2 regions of the Flavonifractor hominis genome follow, and region 1 is predicted to be linked to the other one. Evidence: predicted binding sites of a transcription regulator. Region 1 holds the regulator's gene; the other holds the start of a gene.
The links. Region 1 encodes LexA, which represses DNA repair genes until DNA is damaged. Its sites were predicted from a motif close to CNAACANNTGTTNG; they were not measured.
Positions count from the first base shown of each region.

Region 2: a site for LexA is predicted at 2,654-2,667, ahead of WMO45_RS05715 (putative DNA modification/repair radical SAM protein). Genes of this name have one in related genera too.

Region 1 is NZ_JBBMFT010000004.1:192,605-198,128, forward strand. It holds gene WMO45_RS08485 (DEAD/DEAH box helicase) at 1-1,399, shown strand, start outside; gene lexA (transcriptional repressor LexA) at 1,524-2,132, shown strand; gene WMO45_RS08495 (methylated-DNA--[protein]-cysteine S-methyltransferase) at 2,137-2,592, shown strand; gene WMO45_RS08500 (permease of phosphate ABC transporter) at 2,589-2,819, shown strand; gene WMO45_RS08505 (DUF6440 family protein) at 2,833-3,018, shown strand; gene WMO45_RS08510 (exodeoxyribonuclease III) at 3,015-3,767, shown strand; gene WMO45_RS08515 (carbohydrate kinase family protein) at 3,841-4,788, shown strand; gene spoIIP (stage II sporulation protein P) at 4,790-5,524, opposite strand, start outside.
Region 2 is NZ_JBBMFT010000002.1:308,848-314,371, forward strand. It holds gene WMO45_RS05710 (glycosyl hydrolase family 28 protein) at 1-2,589, shown strand, start outside; gene WMO45_RS05715 (putative DNA modification/repair radical SAM protein) at 2,714-3,979, shown strand; gene WMO45_RS05720 (TIGR03915 family putative DNA repair protein) at 4,240-5,004, shown strand; gene WMO45_RS05725 (TIGR04076 family protein) at 5,001-5,312, shown strand.

The DNA.
Region 1 (5,524 bases):
TGTGGATATTTTGGTGGCCACCCCCGGCCGGCTGGGCGACCTGTACAATCAAAAGTTCATCGACCTGTCCCGGCTGGAGATCTTTGTGCTGGATGAGGCCGACCGGATGCTGGACATGGGCTTCATTCACGACGTGCGCCGCATCCTGGGCTGGCTGCCCAAGAAAAAGCAGACCCTTTTCTTCTCGGCCACCATGCCCCCCGAGGTGCAGGGGCTGGTGGACTCCCTGCTGGTGGACCCCGCCAAGGTTGCGGTGGACCCCATTTCCTCTCCTGTGGAGGTCATCGAGCAGAAGCTCTACTGGGTGGATCGGGGCAACAAGACCAAGCTGCTGGCCCACCTGATTCGGGAACGCAAGGTCAAGAACGCCCTGGTGTTTACCCGCACCAAGCACGGGGCAAACAAGGTGGCCGGGGACCTGGTGAAGGCGGACATCACCGCCGCCGCCATCCACGGTAACAAGAGCCAGACCGCCCGGCAGCAGGCCCTGGCCGACTTCAAGAGCGGCCGGGTACAGGTCCTGGTGGCCACCGACATCGCCGCCCGGGGACTGGACATCGAAGAACTTTCCCACGTATTTAACTACAACCTGCCCGATGTGCCCGAGACCTACGTCCACCGCATCGGCCGCACCGGCCGGGCGGGCCACGGCGGCACGGCCATCTCCTTCTGTGACATCAACGAGAAGGACGAGCTCAAGGGCATTGAGAAGCTGATCGGCCGGTCCATCCCGGTGGTGGAGGACCACCCCTGGCCCATGGAGGTCCTGGAACCCCTGCCCCGGGATAAGAAGGGCCGGATCGTCAACCCCGAAGACGCGGAGGCCCGGGCCGCTGCCAAGGAGCGCCGCCGCCAGCGGGACGCGGCCAACAAGGCCGCTGCGGAGGCCCGCAAGGCCAAGGCGGAGACACCCAAGCCCCAGCAGCCCGCCCCCAAAGCCGAGCCCATGGCAGCTCCCGCACCCGCCAAGACCCGGCGCAAACGAGGCCGGCGCAACAGCGCCACGCTGGAGGAGGCTCTGACGGCCACCGCACCCGCCGCGCCCAAGCCCCAGGCGGAGTACACTGACTTCTATAAGCCCGACCCCCTGGCCAGCGACCACATTATGGACGCCACTGCCCGTCTGCTGGCCCCCAAGCCCCGGACCCATACCGACCAGCGGAAGAAGCACGGTCCGTCCGCCGCAGCCCAGTCCGCTCCAAAGGCCGAGCCGCTGGAAAAGAACCGAAAGAAGGCGTCCGCCTCCACCAAACAGACCGACAGCCACGCCCACCGCTCCCGCTCCAAAGGCCGGGGTGGACGGAGCCGTCCCCCCGAGGTGGTACTGCGCACCAACGGGCAGAAGGACTCCACCGAGCAGCCCAGCCTGATGAAGCCCTACTACCTCAGCGATAACTGACCAAAATGTCCCGTCCGCAAATTGCGGACGGGACATTTTTTGCCTGTTTTAGAACGCATGTTTGCATTTTGCCCCCAGATGTGGTATACTTAGGGCAGGAATTTATCCGGAAGGAGGATCTGCCATGAAAACGCTCTCCCCCAAGCAGCAGCAGATCTATGACTATATCATCTCCTTTTCCTCGGAACACGGCTATCCCCCCTCTGTGCGGGAAATCGGGGAGTACGTGGGACTGAAATCTCCCTCCACTGTCCACTTTCACCTGAAAGGGCTGGAGGCAGCCGGCCTTATTACCAAGGCCGAGGGCAAGACCCGGGCCATTACGGTGAGCGCCGCCCATTCCGCCCCTTCGCGGGAGCTGCCCGCCAACCAGGTGCCCGTGCTGGGCAATGTGGCCGCCGGCGCGCCCATTCTGGCCCAGGAGTGCATTGAGGACTACCTCACGTTTGACACCGGCGGGCGGACGGGGGAGTATTTTGCCCTGAAGGTCCGGGGGGAATCCATGAAGTATGCCGGCATCCTGCCCGGTGACCTGGTAGTGGTCCACCAGCAGCCCGAGGCCTACAACGGGGAGATTGTAGTGGCCCTCTTTGAGGATGAGGCCACGGTCAAAACGTTACGCCGGAAAGATGGTCACACCTGGCTCATGCCGGAAAATCCCGACTATGAGCCCATCGACGGTGACGGCTGCACCATCCTGGGCAAAGTCGTCGCGGTGGTCCGGCGGTACTGAGGGGATGGACCGCATCGTATTGGACACTCCAGCAGGCCCTATGGCCCTGGAGTGTGAAGGGGAGGCCCTCACCGCCCTGTATCTCCCATGCCGTCCGATGGGGCCAGCGGGAGCGGAAACACCCCTGCTGAAACGGGGCCGGGAAGAACTGCTGGAGTATTTCCGGGGAAAACGGCGGGATTTTGACCTTCCCCTCGCCCCGAAAGGCACACTTTTTCAACAAAAGGTGTGGAGTGAGCTGGCGAAAATTCCTTACGGTACGGTGACCACATATGGGGAGCTGGCCGTCCGGGTGGGCAGCCCCAGGGCCTGCCGGGCAGTAGGGCAGGCCAACCATAGTAATCCCCTGCCCATTTTTCTTCCCTGCCACCGGGTGGTGGGGAAAAAAGGCGCCCTCACCGGCTATGCCGGAGGGGTGGAGCTGAAGCAATGGCTGTTACGACTGGAGGGTGTTCTATGAAAAAACTGCTGTCTGTCGCAGATGCCTATATTGCTCATATGAACTGGAAGGACCTGGCTTTGGTAAAGTTGTGCCTGTGCGCAGCCGGTGTCCTGTTAGGCCTGTCCGCCCCGAAAAGGGGGAGAAAATGGGCGGCTCTGGGCGCTCTGGCCGTGTTTGCGGCTACCTATCTGCCCCTGATGCGCAAATTCCTTCCCCATCTCGCGGGGGAGATGCGGAAACCGTAAGGGAGGTGCACAAATGGGTAATGAGAAACGCTTTCAGCTGATCTATACCCAAGGGATCAGTGATGTGACCCGCGTTTTGCTGGATACGGCAACGGGTATGCTCTACCTGGAAATGCACAATGGGTACGCCGGCGGGATCACCCCGCTGCTGGATGCCGAGGGCAAGCCCATGAAGTGGAAGCCGGAGGACTGGACATGAGGCTGATTACTTGGAACGTCAACGGGCTTCGGGCCTGTCTTGGAAAGGGATTTCTGGACTTTTTTCACCGTGTCGACGCCGATGTTTTTTGTCTGCAGGAGACCAAGCTTCAGCCCCACCAGATTGAGCTGGAGCTGCCCGGCTACGAAATCTACTGGAACAGCGCCGAAAAGAAGGGCTACTCCGGTACGGCAGTCTTTACCCGGGTCAAGCCGCTGAACGTGACCTATGGCCTGGGCATCCCGGAGCACGACACCGAGGGCCGGGTCATCACCGTGGAATTTGAGGACTTTTTCCTGGTGTGCTGCTATACCCCCAATGCTCAGGAGGGGCTGGCCCGTATCGACTATCGCATGCAGTGGGAGGACGACTTCCGCCGCTATCTCATGGAACTGGACAGCAGGAAACCGGTGGTGCTGTGCGGGGACTTGAACGTGGCCCATGAGGAGATCGACCTGAAAAACCCCAAGACAAACCGGGGCAACGCGGGCTTCTCCGACCAGGAGCGGGAGCAAATGACCCGGTTGCTCTCCAGCGGCTTTGCCGACAGCTTCCGGTCCCTCTATCCCGACCGGGAGGGTGCCTATACCTGGTGGAGCTACCGGTTCAACGCCCGGAAGAACAACGCAGGCTGGCGCATCGACTATTTTATCGTGTCCGACCGCCTGCTGCCCCGGGTGGCCGATCAGATCATCCATGCCGATGTAACAGGCAGCGACCACTGCCCGGTGGAGCTGGACCTGACATAACCGCACAAACAGCCCTCCCACTGCCGGTATGGACAGGGGAGGGCCTTTTTCAAACGAGATGGGAGTAGATAACATGTTAGACGTGACCGCACTGGGAGAACTGCTGGTAGACTTCGCCCCTGTGGAAGCAGGCGGGGATACCGATCCCGTCCTGGCCGCCCGGCCGGGGGGCGCGCCGGGCAACTACCTGGCGGCGCTGAGCAAATACGGCGCCCGTACCGCCCTGCTGGCCAAGGTGGGGGAGGACGCCTTTGGCGCCCGACTCGTGGACACGCTGGCGGCGGCGGGGGTGGAGACCCGTGGCATCCTGCGGGACCCGGACGTCTTTACCACCCTGGCTTTTGTCACCTTGCGGGAAGGGGAGCGCACCTTCAGCTTTGCCCGCAAGCCGGGGGCGGACACCCGCCTGCGCTTTGAGGAACTGGACCTGAGTCTGATTGACCAGGCCAGGTGTTTCCACTTTGGCAGTCTAAGTCTGACCGATGAGCCGGCGGGCTCCGCCACCCGCCAGGCGGTGGACTACGCCAAGGAGAAGGGCAAATGCATTACCTTTGATCCTAATTACCGCCCCCCGCTTTGGCCCAGCCCCGCCCGGGCCCGGGCCGAGATCACCTGGGGTCTGGAGCAGGCCGACGTGATCAAAATCAGTGAGGAAGAGCTCTCCTTCCTCTGGGACTGCGGTCCGGAGGCAGGGGCGCGGCGGCTGCTGGAGGAATTTGGCGCGTCCCTCGTCATGGTTACCCTGGGTCCCAAGGGCTGCTACCTTAAGAGCGGCCAGGGAGCCTGCCTGGTCCCCGCCCCCCGGGTGCGCCCGGTGGATACCACAGGGGCCGGGGATATTTTCTTCGGCGCGGCCATGAGCCGCCTGCTCCCCCTGACCATCCCCTTCCGGTCGCTGGACAGCGACCAGTTGGAGCAGGCGGCTCGTTTTGCCGTCACAGCGGCCAGCCTCTCCACCCAGCGTCCCGGCGGAATCCCAAGCATTCCTTCGGAAGAAGAGGTGCGGGCCCTTCTGGGATGAGTTACTCTTCCAGTCCCAGCAGCACCTGCCCGGATGCCCGGGCAAAGAGCCGGGCGGCCGACAGCGCCTCCTGCAGTGTATTGCCGTGGGTGCCCACCTCCACCAGCAGCGAGCCGGTGGAGAGCTGCTGGTTGTAACGGGAGGAGCGCATGGTCATGGGACGAGCCAGGGTGGGGTAGAGGGTATCCATGCTCTGCTGGAGCTTGCAGGCCAGGGTCAGGTTCTGCGTCCAGTTGGGGTGCTCACCCCCCTCGCTGGAGCCCAGCACCAGCATGACCTGGGCCGTATCCACCCCGTCGATCTGGGTGACGGCCTTGTACACCGTGCCGTCCTCTCCCACCAGAGCATCCCGGTGGACGTCGAGGATAATTTTAATGGAGGGATACTGGGCCAGATAGTTTTTGACGGCCTCCGCCGAGCGGTCATAGGCCCCGTTGTACTGAGGATAGTCATACAGCGTCCGGTCGTGGACCACCGTGAGCCCCATTTCGGTAAAGACCCGCTCCATCTCGTCCCCCACCCGGACCATATTGTAATTTTCATCCAAAGTACGGGAGTTGTTGTCTGAGGGGACGTACACATCCGTACCATCTGGAGTGTAGGCCTCGCTGCCATGGGTATGGATGATAAGGATCTGCGGCCCCTCTTCCGGCAGGGTAATTTGCACCGGTGCAGCTGCCGCAGCCGCCAGGTCCACGTCCAGCCCCGTCCGGTTGTAAAGATAGAGCTTTCCCGC
Region 2 (5,524 bases), on a different contig from region 1:
CGCAACTACCTCATCGACGGCATGGTCATCGACACCAACCGCGACGCTCTGGACGTGGACTGCACCCAGGACGTAACCATCATCAACTCTCACTTCAACTCCCTCACCGACGACGCCATCGTCTTCAAGGCCTCCTATGGCGCCGGCGTGTTCCAGCCGGTGCAGAACTGCCTGGTGAAGGATTGTGTGGTCAGCGGCTATGACGCCGGTTCCGTACTGGCTGGCACCTACACCACCGACAAGCAGGTAGCTACCGACCGCTGCGGCCCCACCGCCCGCATCAAGTTCGGCACCGAGTCCACCTGCGGCTACAACACCGTGACCATCGACGGCGTGCAGTTCGACCGCTCCCGCGGTTTCTGCCTGGAGGCCGTGGACGGCAGCCCCATCCATGACATCCTCATGGTCAACGCCGAGATGGATACCGTCAGCAGCTCCCCCATCTTCATCCGTATCGGCAACCGCGGCCGTTATCCGGTCACCGGCAACAGCACCGATACCGCTCTGAGCCAGCCCAACAACGTGCGCATCACCAATAACGGCTGGATTATCCCCCAGAACACCGAGGGCAGCGAGTACACCTGGACGGAGTACCCCATCCAGCGCTACTTCCCCGCCTACAACACCAGCAACAAGGTTACCATGCCCAACGGTGTGACCGTCTCTACCGTGGATCCCACCGATCCGGTGAAGCAGAACACCAACAACTTCTATGAGGAAGACGGTAAGTACTACGCCTACAAGTGGGATGAGGCCACCAAGACCTATGTGGTGGATAAGTCCACTGAGATCAACCCCAACAACAACGGCGTGGACGAGCGCGATTACTACGGCGACGCCGTGGGCTACTCCGACCTGGCTGAGGCCTACAACATCTATGTTGGCAATGTCAAGATCACCAACGTGGATCCCCGTTATCCCATTACTCTGGCCGGTCTGGTTGACAGCAAGATCCAGAACGTGACCTTTGAGAACATCGATGTCACCTACCGCGGCGGCATGCGCATGGCTGACGCTGTGGAGCAGCAGCAGCTGGACACCGACTGGGAGTATACCCAGTACATGACCGCTCCCACTACCCAGAGCCTGCCCTGGCTGGTAAACACCTTCTTCACCAAGAATGCCGCCCTGCTGCCCCGCGTGGTGTGGGATGCGGATACCAACTCCTGGGTGGATGATCCCTACAACGTGCCCGAGATGCCCGAGCAGTATCCCGAGCCCTCCAACTTCGGCATCCTGCCGGCTTACGGCCTGTATGCCCGCCACGTGGACGGTCTGAAGCTCATCAATGTGACCTTCAGCTATGAAGTTGCTGATGAGCGCCATGGCGTGGTTCTGGACGACTGCCAGAACGTGGACTTCGTCGACTTCTCCGCCGAGACCGAGGAGGGCGTGGCTCCCGTGGCTCTGGTGACCAACAACTATAAGCGCCACACCGCTATGGAGTATGTGCCCAACGAGCCCTACTTCACCACCACCTGCTCCAGCATCACCGGTCTGGACAGCGCGGATATCCTGCGCCACACCGTCAATGCTCCCGAGCCCAGCACGCCCAAGGACAATCTGTACGGCTATGACACCATTGCCACCGCGGACAATGGCTACACCTACAGCGATCCCGTCTGGACTTACAACGGCAAGGACTTTGATCTGCCTGTCACCGTCCACCGGCCCTTCTTCGAGCCTGTGGAGGACCAGAACGTGAAGGCCGGCGAGACCCTGACTCTCACCGTCGTGGCCCGCAACCCCGCCGCTGAGACGGAGGGTGTCCGCGACCAGGCTGCTTCGGATGCCACCCTCACCTACTCCGTGCAGAACCTGCCCGACGGCGCCAGCTTCAACGCCAGCACCCATACCCTGACCTGGACGCCCACCAAGGCCGGTACTTATGAAGTCACCTTTGTGGCTGACGATGGCGTACTGCCCGTCTCCACTACCGCTACCATCACGGTCACCGGTTCCTCCGACAGCGGCTCTGACGGCAGTGACTCCGGCAGCGATGGTTCCAGCACGACTAACCCGCCGGTGGTCATCGTGCGGCCTGCCTTCAACGACATCGCCAACCAGTGGTACACCGACGCGGCCAACTATGTGGGCCGCAACGGCATCATGAGCGGCGTGGGCGGCGGCCGGTTTGATCCCGACGGCTTCTCCAGCCGGGCCATGGTGGCTCAGGTCATCTACAACATGGAGGGCAGCCCCGCCACGGCCGGTGTGTCCGGCTTCACCGACGTGCTGGCCGGCCAGTGGTACACCGACGCGGTGACCTGGAACGTGTCCGCCAAGATCGTCAACGGCTACGGCAACGGCCTGTTTGGCACCAACGACAATGTGACCCGCGAGCAGCTGGTGGTCCTGCTGTACCGCTACGCCCAGTATAAGGGCTACGGCACCTCCGCCTCCGGCAGCCTGGCCGCCTTTGTGGATAGCGCCAGCGTCTCCGACTGGGCCACCCAGGCTATGAGCTGGGCCGTGGCAAACGGCATCATCAACGGCAAGGACGGCGCCCGCCTGGATCCTCAGGGCACCGCTACCCGCGCTGAGATGGCCAAGATCCTCATGGTCTTCTGCCAGAAGATCGCTCAGTAATCCCCCGCACAACAAAAAATGGGCCCGCGTCATTAGACGCGGGCCCATTTTTTGTCTCTTGACCAATACATTTGTTCCAGTTATAATAATAGTACATAGGTTCGATTTTAGGGAGGGCGCCCTTATGGAACTGCTGGAAAAATTAACGATCCTGGCCGATGCGGCCAAATACGACGCAGCCTGTACTTCCAGCGGACTGGACCGCTCTGCCCGCCCCGGTGGACTGGGCAGTACCATGGCCGCCGGATGCTGCCACTCCTTCTCCGCCGACGGGCGGTGTATTTCCCTTCTGAAGGTACTCATGACCAATCGGTGCATTTATGACTGTGCCTATTGCGTCAACCGCCGTTCCAACGATGTGCCCCGCACCGCTTTTACCCCCCGTGAGTTGGCCGAACTCACCATCGGTTTTTACCGGCGCAACTACATCGAGGGGCTGTTTCTCTCCTCTGCGGTGTGGGGCAGCCCAGACCGCACCACTGAAAACATGGTGCAAGCCCTGCGTCTGCTGCGGGAGGAATACGGTTTCCACGGCTACATCCATGCCAAGGCGATCCCCGGGACGGATCCCGGTCTTACCCAGCAGCTGGGCCTGCTGGCCGACCGGCTGAGCGTCAACATTGAGCTGCCCAGCGAAGGGAGCCTCCGCCGTCTGTGTCCGGAAAAAGCCCGCACTTCTATTCTCACCCCTATGGCTCAGATCCGGGACGGTATTCAGGTATCCAAGGGAGAACTGGCCAAGTACAAACACGCCCCCCGGTTTGCCCCGGCCGGCCAATCCACCCAGATGATCATCGGGGCCACGCCGGAGAGTGACAAACACATTCTAACCCTCACCCAGGCTCTGTATGACAAGTACAAGCTCAAGCGGGTCTTCTATTCGGCCTATATGCCGGTATCAAACCACTCCCTTCTCCCTGCCCCACAGGGATTCAAACCACCCCTGCTGCGGGAGCACCGGCTCTATCAGGCCGACTGGCTGCTGCGCTTTTATCACTTCCGGGCGGAGGAGCTGCTGGACGAGTCCGCCCCCAATTTTGACCCTCTGGTGGATCCCAAGTGCTCCTGGGCCCTGCGTCACATGGAGTTTTTTCCGGTGGAGGTCAACCAGGCCGACTACGAATCCCTGCTGCGCGTGCCCGGCATCGGCGTGGTATCGGCCAAGCGCATCCTCACCGCCCGGCGATGCGGCTCTCTCACCTTCACCGGGCTGAAAAAGCTGGGCGTGGTGCTCAAGCGGGCCCAGTATTTTATCACCTGCGCAGGAAAGATGTTGGAAGGTCTGCGGGTCAATCCGGACGGAGTGCTTCGCCACCTGGTGGCCCAGGAGCGGCCTATGTTGGCCCAGGGCGCTCCGGAGCAGCTATCTCTATTTGAGCAGACGGGATAAGGCGGAGAACATCAGAATGGGCATCTTCTCTCCTGAAAAAGGGATCGCTTATTGCGGGTTAGCCTGTTGTGTTTGCAGCAAAAACGCCCATTATTCCGGCTGCCCGCTATGGCCCGGACGCCCTGGCAGAGCGTTTGGGCCAGCAGGCTTCCTGTGGCCCGGACAGCTGGTAGGCGATTATGACGTCCTCGATCGGGAAAATGAGATCTGTGCCATGGTATGGGGAAATCAACTGCCCAACCGGAAGGAAGGAGTGTCTTATGGCTTGGAGCCAGGTGGCCTACCACTATGACGGCAGTTTTGCTGGTTTTTTATGCTGTGTGTTTGAAGCCTATCTTCATAAAGAAGCCCCTGCCTGTTTTCTTGGCCCCGAGGATGGACGCTTCTCCCTGTGGCCGGAGCGGGCGGTGGACACCGATCCGGCCCATGCCAGCCGGGTCTATCAGTCGCTGGACAGAAAACTCGGTGTTCAGGGCCGGAGGCTTGTGACCTACGGCTTCCTTACCTGCCTGCCGGAGAAGGAACTGGTCCTGTGGGAGTTCCTGCGGCTGGGCTATGAACGAGGCCCCGGAGTCGTGCGGGACCTCACCGATGAGCGGGTAAATACCCTCACCAAGGCGGTCCAACACCTCACCGGGGAAGCTCACCAGCTCAAAGGCTTTACCCGGTTTTCCCAGCAGGAGGGAATGCTCATTGGAGAAATTGAGCCCAAAAACCGGGTGCTCCCCTTGCTGCGTCCTCACTTCTGTACCCGCTATTCCGGTGAATCCTTTGTGCTCTACGACCGGACCCACAGGGAAGCCCTGTTTTACCATCCCTATCAATGGGGCATCGTCCCTCTCGCCGAGTTTCACCTGAATGGGCCGGAACAGGAGGAGCTGGACTACCGCCGGCTTTGGCGACGGTTCTACAATACCATTGCCATCGAGGGCCGGTATAACCCCAAATGCCGCATGACTCACATGCCAAAGCGTTATTGGAACACCATGACAGAGTTTCAGATGGGAAAGGAGTCCTTGCCATGAAAGCCGTACGCATTACTGTACTGCGCAAACAGTTTTATGAGGATCTGGCCATCCGTTTTCTCCGCGAACCGCCTTCCGAGTGTAGCTGCGACTTTTTTCAGGAGGGAGATGTTTTTCTTTATACGGGCGGAGCTGAAATGCCCGCCGGATTCTGCCCCTGGGCCTGGATCGACCTTTACCGCTCTGTTTCTGCCCTCTCCTGCGGTGCCACCTATACTCCATGGCAGCGGTCTGAAGGCACCTCTGTGGTCTGCTGCAGCGATGGTATCCGTCCCGTCACTTTTCTTTTGGAAACGACCACTTTATAAAACGCAAACCGCCCCGCCGGACAAGTCTCCGGCGGGGCGGCCTGCAAAAGAAGAAAAGAAAGAAAAGGAAATGAGGAACGCAAATTTAATTGTCCTGCGCCCGGTCAAAGCGCATGAGCATGGTGGCTACCTCGGCGCGGCAGGTACAGCCAACTGAACCGTCAGCTTCGCTGTACAAACCAATGCAAGCCATCGTTTCCCCTTCATGCACT